Gemmata palustris: one gene and its partner. The protein of the gene in region 2 binds, or shares a complex with, the protein of the main gene of each other region. Links are inferred from orthologs where the notes say so. Each region holds a gene or a part of one and is shown on either strand. Other genes may lie near its edges. The genes, in order: prmC and prfA.

Region 1 (7,376 bases), on a different replicon or contig from region 2:
GCCGTCCGCGTCGACACACGGGGTCGGGGCCGCGCGGCTAATGGTGAAACCCCACTTCGCCTTCTGCGTCGGCTCGAACGTGTGGCGCCACTTCTCCTTGCCGGTCTTCGCGTCAATGGCGACGACGAAACCCTTTTCGCGCTGCGCGCCCTCCACCGCGGTGAGGTACACGGTTCCGTCCCACACCACCGGTGACGACTGCCCGTACCCCGGCAGGTCGATCTTCCACGCGACGCCGTCCTTCGGCGACCACTTGGTCGGGTAATCACCTTTAGCCGCACCGTCGCCCGTGCCGCGGAAGCTCGGCCACGCATCGGCCGCGGGCGCCGGTGTACCCGCGGCCGTTAAAACCAGGAGCGCGAGAATCGTTCGCATTGTTTCCTCGGGGAGCTTCGTTAGCGGGGTGAAAGGAGGTCGTGCATTCCGAGTCCGAGTACGGCGGCGACCGCGACACTGAACAGCAGAACCACGCCCCCGATCCGGCGCGTCGCCTTGAGCTGCCACCACATGAAGATACCGGACACGCCCCAGAACACCATAACGAAGGCCATCGCATCGACGATGACCGCCCAGAACCACTTCGCGTTCTGGCCCCCCGGGAACCCGTGCGTGAGGTGCAAGCGAGTGAGGAACCGGCGCGTCGAGAGTTCGTCGGGCGGAGTGGCCGAATCGGTCGACGCGCCGCCCACGGTGCCGTCCATTGCGTTGTAGGTCACGCGCCAGGTTTTTGTGCCATCGGACATCAGGAAGCTGAGATCCGGTACGCTGCTCACCTTAACTTCACCGCCTTGAAAACCGGTACGTTCCAGAACGACGGGCACGGCCGCCTTCACGCGCTCGTGCATCGGCTCCGGGAGCACGAGCGGTCCGGTCGTGGCCCCCGCGAGCGTGGGGGCATCGGTCTTCTCCGCCCCCTTCGGGGCGCCCCGTTCTCCTCGCCCGCCACCCTTGGGAGCGCCGCCTTTAGGTGCGCCGCCCTTCGCCCCAGTAACCGCAAAGGGCGCCTTCTCTTCGACCTTCGTTACGGCCGGGGCCGGCCGCGAGCGCACGGTACCGCCGGAGTTGACCACGTCGAAGAGTACGCTCACTTCCCGGTCGTCGACTTTCACCGTGGCGAACGCGAAGTCGCGGGTGTACTTCGCCTTCTCCGGTTCCACGAGCGTGTACGGTTTGCCCTCTTTTGCCCGCTCGTTGAGCGCCTGGACCACCTGTTCGGCGATCGCGCTCGGGGCGGGCAGTGATTCCATCGGCGTGCCGTTCGTCTCACTCGCGCCGAACGAGACGAATGGCGCGTCGCTGAACGCCGTGGGGTGGTTGAATAGGAACCCGGTGGCCCCGTACAGGATCACCCAAGGCAGCAGGAACAGCCCGAAATACAGGTGCCCCCGGCGCACCAAGTGCATGGCCCGTTTGCGCATCGGGCGTCGGGCCACTCGCGGGACCGGAGCGGGGGCCGGGGCCAACTGCGCGGTCGGTTCAGCAACGCTCATCGTCGTCTCCCTGGGTTCCCCGAATTTAGTAGTCGCCACCGATCACTTCGCCACCGTTCCGGCTCCCGAGCGCGCGGTACGTGGCCATGTCGATGGAGTCGCGGACGAACTTGACCGACCCGTCCCCGAACACGAAATTGCACCCGCCAGTGTGTGGGCTGTTAAAGGCCGAGAGCGCCGTGTTCCGGTACCACGCGGTCGCGTCATTGGTGCTCAACCCGCCCGCGGTCGCGGACGCGGTGCCCGCCTTGGCGTTCACCGTGGCGCTCTTGCCGACGAGGGTCCGGGTGTTCATCGGAGTCATCGTGACGCCGTCGCTGGTGTCGGCCCCGGGGTGCGGGAACGCGTAGTTCGTGTTCCCGGTGTACGGCCGGCCAGTCAGGTCCGAGCCGTCGAAGTTGCTCGTCCCGCTCGCCCACGTGCTCCCGAGCACCCGGTAGTGCTTCTCGCCCACCAGGAGCGTGTTGGACAGCCCGTCCGTTACGCTCGCCAGACTGATTTTCGTCACGGTCCCCAGGACGGTCGTCGGCGATCCCACCGGGGGCGGTTGGAAGGCGGAAGCCATCATGCCGTCGTCCGCGGTCCAGCGGAGCTTCGGCGAAGTGACCACGGTCCCACTGGCGTCGGTGGCGTACTGGAAGTTTCCACGGGACGCGGCGTAACTGCAGTACGCGCCGTATCCGACCGCGTCGGGCTTCGCCATCGACGGGCACAGGTACGTCGGGATCGGGTTCTTCGTGAGTTCAAAGTTGGTCGGCCCGCCGACGACGAGCGGAGTCGTCTTGTCGGTGGCTCCCTTGGCCGGGTTGTACTGCTTGGCGATGTTGTCCTGCTCCAGGTACGGGAGCAGGTACAGGAACCCGCTGTGGTGCTTGGACGGGGCTTCGGGCGGTAAGGCGTTGGACGTCGAACCGCCCTCGTCGTGCCCGTTCGGGGCGTAGCTGAACGGGGGCAGTTTCTCCACCGCCCCGTGGTAGTTGTGAACGGCGAGCCCGACCTGTTTCAGGTTATTGGCGCACTTCATCCGGGCGGCGGCCTCGCGGACCTTCTGCACCGCGGGAAGTAGCAACCCGATGAGGATCGCGATGATCGCGATCACCACCAGCAACTCGATCAGTGTAAACGCGCGGCGCATGCGGTTCGGGCTCACGGTGTGCTCCGGGAGGGGAGGTTGAGAAGAGCTGCATTGCGGAGGGCCGGTGAGCGCGGCGCAGAGGGAGGGCCGGGCGCGTTCCGAGCGGTGGCGGAGCAAGCTCGAGGCGGGAATCGTCCGTGGAGACCACGGCAATTCCCACTGCAAATCTTATTGAGACAAATTCTCAACAAGATGACTTTACATTACGGCCGGATCGGATACTGTCAACATCCGAAGCAAAAAAGATCGCACTGAATCACTGCGGGATCGCTCGCGGTTGCGAATTCTGTGCGGATAGTTACGCTGAAATTGCGTCTCAGTACCGCAATTGAAAGACGCCGCCATGAGCGACACGGAACTGGAAGAAGATGATCGCCACGAAACCCCGGACGGCTCCGAATCGGACCGGACCATTCGGGCGGACGAGTTGTTCGCGGGTAAGCGCGAAGTGTGGATCGACCTCGACGGGGTGCGTTACCGGCTGCGCATCACCCGGCGCGGGAAACTGATTCTTCAAAAGTAAGATTGAAGACGGATTGGCCACAAAAAGGCACAAAGGGCACAAAAAAGAAGACAGAGAGCAGAGGTCCGAGATCAGAAGACAGAAGCGTCGTTTTGAAGCCCCAGATGGGGCGACCGATCGTAGCCAGGGGTACAGCGCAACTCCTGGCGGGCTCCCACAATCCCCCAACGAACGAATGCAAAAATGAGCCAGCCCCGCTAGGGGCGACAGGCCAATCAGAGGACTCGCCGCCCTAACGGGGCTGGCTCATCTTGTGCTGGTCTACCAGGGGTTGCGCTCGCGTTGCTCGCTTCACCCCTGGCTACGATCGGTCGCCCCATCCGGGCTACAAAAGCCACACACGTCCGCTCCCGCGCCTTCTGGTCTCTGTCCTCTGCCTTCTGATTTCTTCTTTTTTGTGCCCTTTGTGTCTTTTTGTGGCCAATCGGTCTTTGCTTTTCTTGTCTGATCCGTGTTCTCTGTGTTGATCCGCGGCTCTTTTGTCTTTTTTTGTAACTACCCACCCCTCACTTCTTCTTCGCAGTGACGACGCGCGGGTTCTTGCCCATGTCCTTCAGCGTCGGGCCGAGTTCCAGTTCGGGCCGGTCGGCCAGGATACTCCGCACCGCGTCCTCTTGTTTCCAGCCGATTTCCAACAAAAGCGAGCCGTTCGGCTTCAGGAACGGGCCGATGCCGGCCGCGATGCGCCGGTAGAACGCGAGCCCGTCCGGTCCGCCGTCGAGCGCGAGGCGCGGTTCGTGGTCGCGGACTTCGGCGCTCAGTTCGGCGAACTCGGACTGCGCGATGTACGGCGGGTTACTCACCACCATATCGAACGCGCTACCCGGCGCGAGCGGCGCGAACAGGTCGCCTTGAAGTAACGTGACGCGGTCCGCGACACCGTGCTTGGTAGCGTTGCGCGTCGCAACTTCGAGTGCGTCCGGGGAGACATCGACCGCGGTCACGCGGGCGTCCTTCTTCTGGTGCGCGAGGCTCACGGCGATGCACCCGGACCCGGTACCGAGGTCGAGTACGGCGGGCGCGGTCATGGGTTTGAGGCGCTTGAACGCTTCGCCGACCAGGGTCTCGGTGTCCGAGCGCGGGATCAGTACCGCCGGGTCCACCTCGAACGTGAGGAGGTAAAACTCGCGCGAGCCGACGAGGTACGCGGCCGGCCACCCGGCCACCCGGCGCTGGATCAGTTCGCGGTACTTGCTGCGCTCCGCGTCCGTGGGCTGGTCGTCGAACCGCACGAACAGGTCCATGCGCGTGCAGTTGAGGACGTGCGCGAGGAGGATCTCGGCTTCCAACTTGGCGCCGTCAACGTTCTTCGCCTTGAGGAAGTCCGTCGTCCACGCGAGGAGCGCTTTGATCGTCCAGACGGTCGGCGTCGGTGCGGGCGGCATTGGGAGTCCGTTCTCGGAAAATTACGGGCGGTGAGGGCATTATTGCGAATCCCGCAGCGCCGCAACAGACCGGTTACCACTTACCGCGCTTGCGGGCGCTCCGCGCGTCGGGTAGAACATCCTCCGTTGATCGTGCTCGTGTTTAGCTCGGTGCCCTGCACCAGGCTGATGTTGCGTCAGCCGAGCTGTTACCGTGCCGTTCCGCGCGAGGAAGGCTGTTCCAGCACCGCTTTCGACCCCTGGGGCCACCCGGGGTGGAATTGCTGGGCCAACCTCGCGAATCGCGGTTTAATTCCACCCCGGGTGGCCCCAGGGGTCGGCGGTGCCGTGAGCCTTCCACACCCCAGGTCGAGAAGTAGACTGGAGCCCGATCAACAGCACAAGCCCCGGTGTGAGCCGGGGCTTGTGTCTTTCACGAATTCGATTACCGACGGTATGTGCGAGCGCTGCGGCTGCACATCTTAGTAGAGTCGGCTCTGGAGCCGCTTGCGGTAGTCGTCGGCTTGCGGGCTGCGCGGGCCGATCACCTCGAACACCTTCAGCATCAGATCGCGGACCGCGGTGCGTCCGAGTTGCCGGTCGTCGTCCGCGGCGGCGAGCAGTTCGTCCATCGCGGCGGGGTAGTCGCCGCGTGCCGCCAGGATTCGCGCGAGTGCGACCTTCGCTTCCGCCGTGGGAGCAGATTGGGCCGCAGCGAGATCGGCGTCGGCGTGCGGTACTTCGCGCAGGTGGAGGATTGCTTTTAAGCGCTGGGCCTCGGTCGCGAAGTCGCCAAAGTCGACCCCGGTGAGTAGCGGAATCGCTTGCGGCTCGTTGCCCGGGGCCGCGAGCAGCACGCGCGCCAGCCCGACGCGGGCGGCCGGGTCGTCTGGCGCGGTCGCGAGCATCGCGCGGTACGCATTGCCCGCTGCGCCTCGGTCGTGTACTTCCAGTTCGAGCGCCTGTTCCAACGGCGTCGGCTCTTTGGGTTCGGATGTTCCAGTGCCCAAGTCATCAATGAACGCGCGCAGTTGATCTTCCGGCAGCAGCCCGGTGAAACTGTTGACCATTTGGCCGTCGCGCACCGCGAACACGGCCGGGATGCCTTCGACCTGAAACATCTGGGCGATGTCCGGGTTCTCGTCGGTGTTGACCTTCACGAGCATGAACACGCCGGCCTTCTCGTCGGCCAGCTTTTCCAGCAGCGGCGCGAGTGCCCGACACGGTCCGCACCAGGGCGCCCAGAAGTCGATCACGACCGGGCGCTCGCGCGACCCGTCCACGACGACTTGCTGGAAGTTCTCCATCGTCCCTTCAACGACCCACGGCGAAGCACCCACAGCGCACCTCCTTTAAGGTGCCATCAACCTTACGCACCGGCGCCCGGCTTTCCACCCCGGTGGGTTGGCCTGTGCTACGGGCGCCCACGAAGGATCGCATCGGGGCACCGTTGCGCCCGGCGCCCGTAATGTTGAACGGATTCGCTTCGGTTGTGGGGCGAGCTGAGACGCTTCTGAAGCAATTGGTACGCGAAGTGGCGACACGGTTTCGAGTTTTGGCAGCAACTCCGTTCGTTCAACCGACCAGCGCGGCAACTTGCGCGACGGTCACTTCGGCCAGCGACGCGACGACGATGTCCGCGCCCGCCGCGCGTAGTTTGTCGGCCGGGTGGTGCCCGACGAACGTGACCGCGACACACTTCATTCCGCCCGCTTTGGCGGCTTCCACGCCGGCCACCGCGTCCTCGAATACGACACACCGGCTCGGGGCCGCGTTCAGCTTTTCGGCGGCCGTGAGGAACACTTCCGGGTCCGGTTTCCCGCGGCGCACATCATCCCCCGTGACGACCGCAGAGAAATACCGGCGCGTGTCGGTCAACCCGAGCAACAGGTCGAGATTCCCGGTCGGCGCGGACGAACCGACGGCTTGCGGCCACCCCGCGTCCGCGAACGCCGACACGAGTGCGGCCACGCCGGGGAGCAGTTGTGTGCCCTCGTCGCGCACCGATGCGCGGTACAGGTCTTCTTTGCGCTCGCCGAGGTCGCGACACAGTTGATCGTCGGCGTCGGGGTAGAACAGTTTTCGCAGAATCTCCGGGTTCCGCATCCCGAACGTCGCTGCGAAATCCGCGCGCGTGAACGGCTTGCCGATTTCGGACGCGAGCCGACTCCACGCCCGGAAGTGCTGCTCGGCGGTATCGACGAGCGTGCCGTCCACGTCCCAGATGATCGCAGGTGTTGTCATGTTTGCTGTTGTACGACCCCCGACCGTGCCCACCAGAACTCCGCGTTCTGGTGGGCACGGTCGGGGCCGCGAACGCGCTTGTAACTACACCCCGGGGTTGAAACCCCGGGCTATTCCCGGTGGCCCCGTTGGGGCCGCAAAGACGCGATACGTTCATTGTCTCCTGGACCCCGAATGGGGGTCACCGGGAATAGCCCGGGGTTTCAACCCCGGGTTCTGTGTGAAGCGTGGAAAAGCCGTTGACTCCCCGTTCGTGCTAGTGGAGACTGTGTTTCACTCCCGCCTTCTGTTTGCGACCCGCCACGCGCTCCACCCAACGCGAGCCGAACCATGTCCGCACGTCCCTCGTCCCCCGTGCCCCACCGCATCCCGCGGCGCGGGTTCCTGAAGATCGGCGCACTGGGGTTGGGCGGGCTCACGCTCCCGAACTTGCTCCGCGCGGAGGCCGCGGCCGGGGTTCGCTCGCCGCACAAGTCAGTGATCCTCATTTACCTCGTCGGCGGGCCGCCGCACCAGGACATGTTCGACCTGAAGCCGAACGCGCCGAAGGAGATCGCGGGGCCGTGGAAGCCCATCCCGACCAATGTGAACGGCATCCAGATTTGCGAGGCGCTCCCGCA
Region 2 (7,367 bases):
TTTCGCGTCGGACGGTGGGCGCCGCCAGTCCAAACTCACTTCACCTGGCGCGCCCACGTTTCGAGGAAGAGCCCGCTGTTGGCGGGGGCCTCGAACTTGGTCGGCTTCGGTTTGTCGGTCGAGCCGTAGCACATTTTCAGTTGGTTCCCGGCCAGTTCGTAGATGCCGTGGCTCTTTTTGCCCTTCAGCGGGCCTTCGGCGAACTCGAACGTGATCGACTTCGGCGACGTGCTCGAGTCGAAGCTGACGCCGGCGAGGGCGAGCCGGAAGATGATCGGCTTCCCGTCCTTATCGAGTTTCGTGTCCTTGAAGTACAAGTGGTACTCGCTCTTATCGAACACCACGGTGACCTGTTTCATCACCTCGGTGGGCATCTGCGCTTTGCCCTCGTAGTCGCACTGGAGCGGCTTCCAGTAGCCCTGCACCTTGTCCAGATCACCCGCCGGGACCGCCGCGGGCGGATCGGCCCACGCGACTGCACCGAAAGCTAACGCGCTCATCAACGCCCCCACGCGAATCATCGCATGCCCTCTTCGGGAACTCGACTGGCTTTGGGCACGCGATATGGCTTCGCGCGGGGTTCGCGTCAACCTCAACTGAGCCGTTCGCACACGACCGCGGTGTGCGTGCCGGCAACCCGGGTGAGGAGCAGCGTGCGGTGGTTCGGGCCGTCCAGTTTCAGTTTCTTGAGCACCTCGTCGGCGTCCGCGGGCGACCCGCGCTTGATGAGCGTGACCCGGCCGATGCCGTGCTCTCGTAAATAGTCCCGCAGTTGTTTCGGGTGGAATGGTACAGCATGTTCCACAGCGAACGCGGTTGCGAAGGGTGTGGCCGTGTGCTGATCCGAAGTGAGTAGTTGCACCTCGAAGTCGATCGGGTCCGCGCCTATGCGCTCGGCCAGTTCGCGCACTAATCCGGCCCGAGTGACCGCGGAGTCGGGATCGTACACCACCGCGCCCACTTTCTCAGCGAGCGGAAGTGAATCGGACGGCGTTTCGGCCGAGAGCGTGTCTCCGGACGGGAGCAGCGTCGCGCGTCGCGCGGCCCCGCGCAGCGGTCCGAACCACAGCACGCACTCTTTCAGTTCCCCGCGAAGCGAGACAAATTCCGCTTCCGCATCCGAAGGGAGGTCCGATTTCGCGACCCCGGGAGCGATCTTTACCGCGAGTGGGAAACCCGCGGGGAACCGTGCCCGGAGAGCACTCAATGAAGGCGTGTAGTCTTCGGGGCTGAGGAACCGGCGATTCCCGCTGCGCCGGTTCGGATCGGCGAACGCGGCCTTCGCGACGAGCGGCACAGTCAGTGCATCCCCCACAATCCCTAGCACCCGATCACTCAACCCCAGCGCGGCGGCATTCGCCTCCGTCATTGCGACGCGGAGCGGATCAATATCCACCGCATCCACAGTCAAACCCGTTGAGGCGAGGGCGAGCGCGTCGCCACCGATTCCACAACACAAGTCCGCGACGTGCCCGAACCCCGCGGAACGAGCCGCGCGGTACCGGGCGACGACATCGCTCGTCGATTGCTCCAACGCTTCTCGTGTGAAGTACATCCGGTCCGCGTCGGCGAACTTGTCGCGGGCTTTGATCCGCAGAAGGGCCGTTTCGAGGGCGATCTTCGCGAGTTCCGGCGAATGGTGCTTGCGAAGGGCCGCGCTGCACGCGAGGAACGTGGCCTCCGTCGGTTGGAGCGCGACCGCCTGCCCGAGTGCGCTTTGCCCCAACGGGCTCAGCAACTGACGAAACGCTTCTAGGTCCATGATTACCCGCTCGCCCTCGACGTTCGCGTACTGCTCCGCTACCTTAAACCGAATCAGTTTAGGCACACAGACCATTAACGGAGCCGATCATGGGTAATCCCGCAACCGTGAAGCGGAAGGCGACCGAAAAGCGCCGCAAGAAGTACGAACAGCGCCTCGGGCCGGGCGTGTACCTCCCGAAAGACGAGCGCTTGAAGGTGAACGCCGAGATGGAAAAGTTTGCTGCCACCGAGAAGGAGCGGCAAGCGAAGGTGAAAGTGGAGCGCGAAGCCAAGCGGAAGGCGAAGAAGGCCGCTCCGAAGGCGGCGGCTCCGGCCCCCGCGGATAAGCCGAAAGAGTAGTTTCGCTCTATCGATAGAGTGTGCGGCCGGCGAAAGCCGGCCGTCTTCGTTTCCGTCACGTGTTCTCGTAAGCCGTTCGGTACGCTCGACCGCACAATTCCTGAAATTACAGCCAGTTCGGTTCGGCGTCTAAGTCCGGCGGGGCGAACTCCTTGCGCTTCCACTTCTCCACCGCGAGCGCCGCCATTGCCGCGTTGTCCGTGCAGAGGTCGAGTGGGGGAATGACCAACTCCGCCCCCTCCTTTACACACATCGCTTCCAGTGACGCCCGGAGCGGCTTGTTTGCACTTACCCCGCCTCCCACGGCGAGTCGCGAAAGGCCCGTTTTGCGCAGCGCGTGTTTGCACTTCATTGTGAGTACGTCGACCACCGCGGCCTGAAAGCTCGCGGCGAGGTCGGCGCGCTTTTGGCCCGGTCCGGGCGGAGTCGCTTTCTTCACATCCTGTCCGTGACAGGCGTACAGAACTGCCGTTTTCAGTCCGCTGAAACTGAACTCCAACCGGCCGTCGTCAATGAACGCGCGCGGGAAGCTGTAGGCTTTCGGGTTGCCGGTCGCGGCTTCGCGCTCGACCGCCGGTCCGCCGGGGAACCCCAAGCCCAAGATGGCCGCGACCTTGTCGAACGCTTCGCCGGCCGCATCATCGCGCGTGCTACCCAGGAGTTCGAGCGACAACGCCGTATCGCAGCGGAACAGCGCGGTGTGCCCGCCGCTCACGACGAGGCCCAAACAGGGGAAGATGTCGCGATTGGCCGCGAGTCGGCACGCGAAAATGTGACTCGCGACGTGGTTCACCGCGATCAGCGGAACGCCCAGACCGAACGCGAACGCCTTCGCCGCGCTGACCCCCACGAGCAGCGCGCCAACCAAACCGGGCGTGTTGTGAACCGCGACGCAGCCGATGTCTTTGAGCGACACGTTCGCGCGGGCCAGTGCTTCATCCACAACCGGAAGGAGACTTCTGAGGTGCGCGCGGGACGCGATTTCGGGCACCACGCCCCCGAACCGGGCGTGCAGGTCCGTTTGCGACGCGACCACGCTCGAGAGTACCTGCAAATCGTCCGTGAACACCGCCGCGGCGGTTTCGTCGCACGAGGTTTCCAGAGCCAGAAAGTGTGTCATGAGGTTCATAGTAGCGAGCGCGCCGAAGCGTGCCCGTCACTACGCCCCACGAACCAGCGTCCTTGTGTGTTCCGTGGTTACTGAAGGCGCGGGCGTTTCGATTAGCGCGGTCGGTTCCCACCACCTTGCGGCGTGCGTCGCGTTCCACTCCGCGCTGCACGCACAGCCTGCGAGTGCGGCTTCCAGATCCCGCGCACTTTGAAACCGCTCGGCCGGGTCTTTTGCCAAACACTTCGCCACGACTGTTGCGAGGTCGGCCGGAACGTCGCTTCGCAGTGTCGAAAGGTCCGGCGCGTGCTGCGTGAGGTGCGCGGTAAGCAACTTCCCCACGCTCGTGCCTTCAAAGGGCGGGCGCCCCGCCAGCACAAAGAACGCGACCGCCCCGAGGCTGTAAATATCGCCGCGCGGGTCCACGTTCTCGCCCGCGGCCTGTTCCGGGCACATGTACGACGGCGTGCCGAGCACCGTCCCGGCCCGCGTGATCTTCACGTCGGCCTCTGAACCGTGGTCCTGCACGAGCCCGAAGTCGAGGAGCTTGGCAACGTCCCGTTGCCCGCCGAGGGTGGCCACGAGGATGTTGCTCGGCTTGAGGTCGCGGTGAACCATCCCGCCCGCGTGCGCCTCCGCGAGCGCGCCGCACAACTGGCGCAACAAATACACGGCACGCCCCGGCGCCAATGGTCCGTGTTCTTTCACCAAGCGGTCGAGGGTCGGCCCCTCGAGGTACTCCATCACGTAATAAAAACTACCGTCGTCGCTGCGCCCGTAGTCGTAAATGCGGACCGTGTTGAAGTGCGTCAGGGTCGTTACGGCGCGCACCTCGCGCTCGAACCGGGCCGCGGTCGCGGGTTCGGCCGCGAGTTCGGAGCGCACGAACTTCATCGCGCACGGGCGCTTGAGCAGTCGGTGTTCGGCGAGCCACACTTCGCCCATCCCGCCCTGGCCGAGTTTCTTGCGGAGCGTGTACGCGCCGAGTTGCTTCGCCTCGCGGATCGCGTCGAACGCCTGGCGCTGGAGCGCGATCGAGCGCGACGCGCTGAACACCGCGATGATCCCGGCCATGAGCAGCGGGATCGCGGTCCCGGGGAGGAGGCGCGGGAGCGAGGGGCGCACCGCGGGGTTGAGCGCAACGGCCAGTGCGGTCGCCACGATCGGAACGAGGATCAGGAGCCCGGCACCGATTAAACTGCGCCGCCGGGTGTTCGGGATCAGCACGCCGTAGAAGATGACGGCGAACACGATCGGGTAGTTCGTCATAACGGCATCGAACCGGTAAACGAGGTCGTAGTAGCGCAGGTCCGTCGATTCGGCGGGGGTCGCGTACAGCACGGCGAACCGGGCGGTGCCCGCGGCCCACCCGAGTACGGCGAACTGACTCACTTCGACGGTACGCAGTGCGGGGAGCGCCACGTCCGGGTTCCGCAGGATGAACACGAGGCCGGCGATACTCTGCGCGAACCCGAGGAGCGGGAGCCCGATTGCCCACCGGCCCAATCCGGCCTCGGCCGGCAGCACCGCGAGCCCGGTGATTCCAAAAAGCGTAATCAGGCCCGTTGCAATACCGATCGCACCGTGTGTGACGAGCAACCGTTTGCGGAGCAGTTGGCGCGTTTCCTCGACGAAGCCCGCGGAACCGGTCGAGGTCGCGCGCGGGAGCGTGACGCCCGTCTGAGGGCCGGGCTCGGACGGGCGCACGAGCGTTTCGTCGGTGGTCCTTGGTGCCTCGCGCACGATCGTGGCGCCCGACACGTCCGGTTCAGGCGGGTGAGTTGCGGTGAAGTCCGAAATATCCGGCATGAGGCGGCTCAACGAGCGCAATTCCAGGAAAGTAGAACATTACATCCTAGCACTACTTCGGGTGGGCCAGAGGGATTTCATCGCGTGCACCGAATCAGGAATTAGGGGCGGGCGACGGGGGAAGGGATACCGGACCACTCATCGAACGGATTGGGTTTGTTCTTCGTCGCCTGCCACGGGCTTCGCGCCGTGATTTGGGTACTCATTCAGGAACTCGCCCCGGTAATACGGGAGGTTCCCGAGAACAGAGAATCCCGTTCGCAGCCCCGGATCGAGGAACTCTCACCGGTTCGCGCCAACTGTGAGTTCGTGGTACGTGGGCGGGGCGGCTCACTTCGGGCTGTTCGCGGCCAGCTTCTCTTTTCGCACGTGGTCGCGCATGGGCTGGACCATCTGCTCGAGGTCACCGGCCATGATCGCGTCGAGCCGGTACGCGGTGAACTCGATGCGGTGATCCGAGCAGCGGTTCTGCGGGAAGTTGTACGTCCGAATGCGAGCGTTCCGGTCGCCGGTGCCGATCAGCGACTTCCGCATGTCGGACCGCTCTTTGTGCAGCTTCTCCTGCTGCCGCTCGAACAGGCGCGAGCGCAGAATGCGCATCGCCTGCTCGTAGTTCTTGCCCTGGCTCCGCCCGTCCTGGCACTTCACTTCCATCTCTTCGGGCGTGCCCTTCTTGTACCAGATGCGGACCGCGCTCTCGGTCTTGTTGACGTGCTGACCGCCCGCGCCGCCGGCCCGCATCCGCTCCCACTCGATGTCCGCGGCCTCGTTGACAAAGACCTGCGCCTCTTCCGGCTCCGGCATCACCGCGACGGTCGCGGCGGACGTGTGGATGCGGCCCTGCGTTTCCGTGGCGGGGACGCGCTGGACCCGGTGCCCGCCGGACTCGTACCGCAGGTACTGGTACACGTCGTCGCCGGACACGCCGAAGGTGATTTCCTTGAACCCGCCCGCCTCGCCGGGGCTGAACGCGATCTCTTCGAGTTTCCAGCCCTTTTCGCGAGCGTAGCGCGTGTACATTTCGTACAAGTCGCCCGCGAACAGCGCGGCCTCGTCCCCCCCGGTCCCGGCCCGGATTTCGACGATCAGTTTCGAGTAGTCTTCGCCCGGGTCGACCAGGAGTTGTTCTTCGATTTTCGTGTGGAGCGTGTCGCGCTTGGGGCGCAGTTCCGCTAACTCCTCGTCCGCCATCGCTTTGAGGTCGGGATCGGCGGCCATTGCCTCCGCGTCCGCGATCGCGGCGCAGAGCCGCTTGTACTCGATGTACGGCTCGATGGTTTTGGCGAGCGCCCCGCGCTCCTTGCCGATGGCGCCGGCCTTCGACGGGTCGCTGGCAATGACGGGGTCGTAGAGTTGTTGTTCGAGTTCGAGATAGCGCGCGAGTTGCGATTCGAGTGCCGGAAACATAGTTCGTGCTTGGAGTTGAGTGTGAGTGTTTGGTACTCAAAAACGCGAGCCGGCCCGGGGCGCTAAAGCGGCCCCAGGTCGTATGCGGCACGGTTCTGTGAAGTACCCGTCACAAACACTCTCCGCCGGAGGTGAACCCCGAACGCGACGCGATTACTTCGCGCCGTCCTTCTTGGCGTAGCCGGCGCCGGTCTTCTTGTACTTGTCGTTGAACTTCTGGACGCGCCCGGTGGTGTCGAGCAGCTTCATTTTGCCCGTGAAGAACGGGTGGCTGGCGCTGGAGATTTCCAGTTTGTACAGCGGGTACTCGTTGCCGTCGGTCCACTTGATCGTCTCAGTGGTCGGGGCGCACGACTGCGACAGGAAAGCGAAGTTCGCGGCGGCGTCTTGGAACACGACCGGCCGGTAGTTCGGGTGAATGCCCTTCTTCATGACTCTGCTCCGCGGATGTCGGTTAGGCTTGTTATGGTAGGAATCTGGCCGCAATGCGACAAGGCAATCAGAAGAACCTGTCCCCGTCCCTCTCCATTAAACAGTCGAGAGGGGAATAACTTCCGTTCCTCGCTACAGAGTCGCCTTTTTCACACAGATCGGGCCGTCACCGAGACCGACGCACGAGGAATGTTGGTCGCCCGGATTTTGGGTCCTTCCCCTTGACCCTGACCTATTCCTCATTCTATGTATATAGTCAACGGATGAACATTCGACGGGGCTTTACATAGAGTCTATGAACCACCACCACTTCTCGAGGGGCGCTGCAACGGGACGCATGGGCGTACTTGCCAGGCTCGATGGGGTGGATTACTACCGTGCAACGGCGCCCGTTCATCGTTTAGGAGACTTTGAACGTGACCACTGTTGCGCAAAAACCTGCTACTTTCAACGACTACCACGTCGCCGACATCGCGCTCGCCCCCTGGGGCCGCCGCGAGATCGCCAT

The links.
Region 1: the proteins of prfA (region 2) and prmC are in contact, whole or in part, in a crystal structure (PDB 2B3T), measured with the Escherichia coli proteins. The link is inferred for Gemmata palustris from one-to-one orthologs.

The regions. Positions count from the first base shown.
Region 1 is NZ_JAGKQQ010000002.1:381,503-388,878, forward strand. What follows is about bases 2,595-5,581. They hold prmC (peptide chain release factor N(5)-glutamine methyltransferase), read right to left. Parts: upstream 4,534-5,581; coding sequence 3,655-4,533; downstream 2,595-3,654. Other genes in these bases: J8F10_RS36010 (DUF1559 domain-containing protein), read right to left, coding at 2,595-2,640; hemP (hemin uptake protein HemP), read left to right, coding at 2,969-3,148; trxA (thioredoxin), read right to left, coding at 4,995-5,581. Outside these bases: J8F10_RS36000 (outer membrane protein assembly factor BamB family protein), read right to left, coding at 1-375; J8F10_RS36005 (hypothetical protein), read right to left, coding at 396-1,490; more of J8F10_RS36010, read right to left, coding at 1,516-2,594; more of trxA, read right to left, coding at 5,582-5,852; J8F10_RS36030 (HAD family hydrolase), read right to left, coding at 6,088-6,756; J8F10_RS36035 (DUF1501 domain-containing protein), read left to right, coding at 7,087-7,376. UniProt on the Escherichia coli protein: Methylates the class 1 translation termination release factors RF1/PrfA and RF2/PrfB on the glutamine residue of the universally conserved GGQ motif, i.e. on 'Gln-235' in RF1 and on 'Gln-252' in RF2.
Region 2 is NZ_JAGKQQ010000001.1:1,352,384-1,359,750, forward strand. The notes cover bases 4,390-7,367. They hold prfA (peptide chain release factor 1), read right to left. Parts: upstream 6,428-7,367; coding sequence 5,351-6,427; downstream 4,390-5,350. Other genes in these bases: J8F10_RS05440 (serine/threonine-protein kinase), read right to left, coding at 4,390-5,020; J8F10_RS05450 (type B 50S ribosomal protein L31), read right to left, coding at 6,581-6,859; ahcY (adenosylhomocysteinase), read left to right, coding at 7,276-7,367. Outside these bases: J8F10_RS05420 (TIGR03067 domain-containing protein), read right to left, coding at 36-500; J8F10_RS05425 (class I SAM-dependent methyltransferase), read right to left, coding at 593-1,828; J8F10_RS05430 (hypothetical protein), read left to right, coding at 1,852-2,103; tRNA (adenosine(37)-N6)-threonylcarbamoyltransferase complex transferase subunit TsaD, read right to left, coding at 2,210-3,223; more of J8F10_RS05440, read right to left, coding at 3,263-4,389. UniProt on the Escherichia coli protein: Peptide chain release factor 1 directs the termination of translation in response to the peptide chain termination codons UAG and UAA.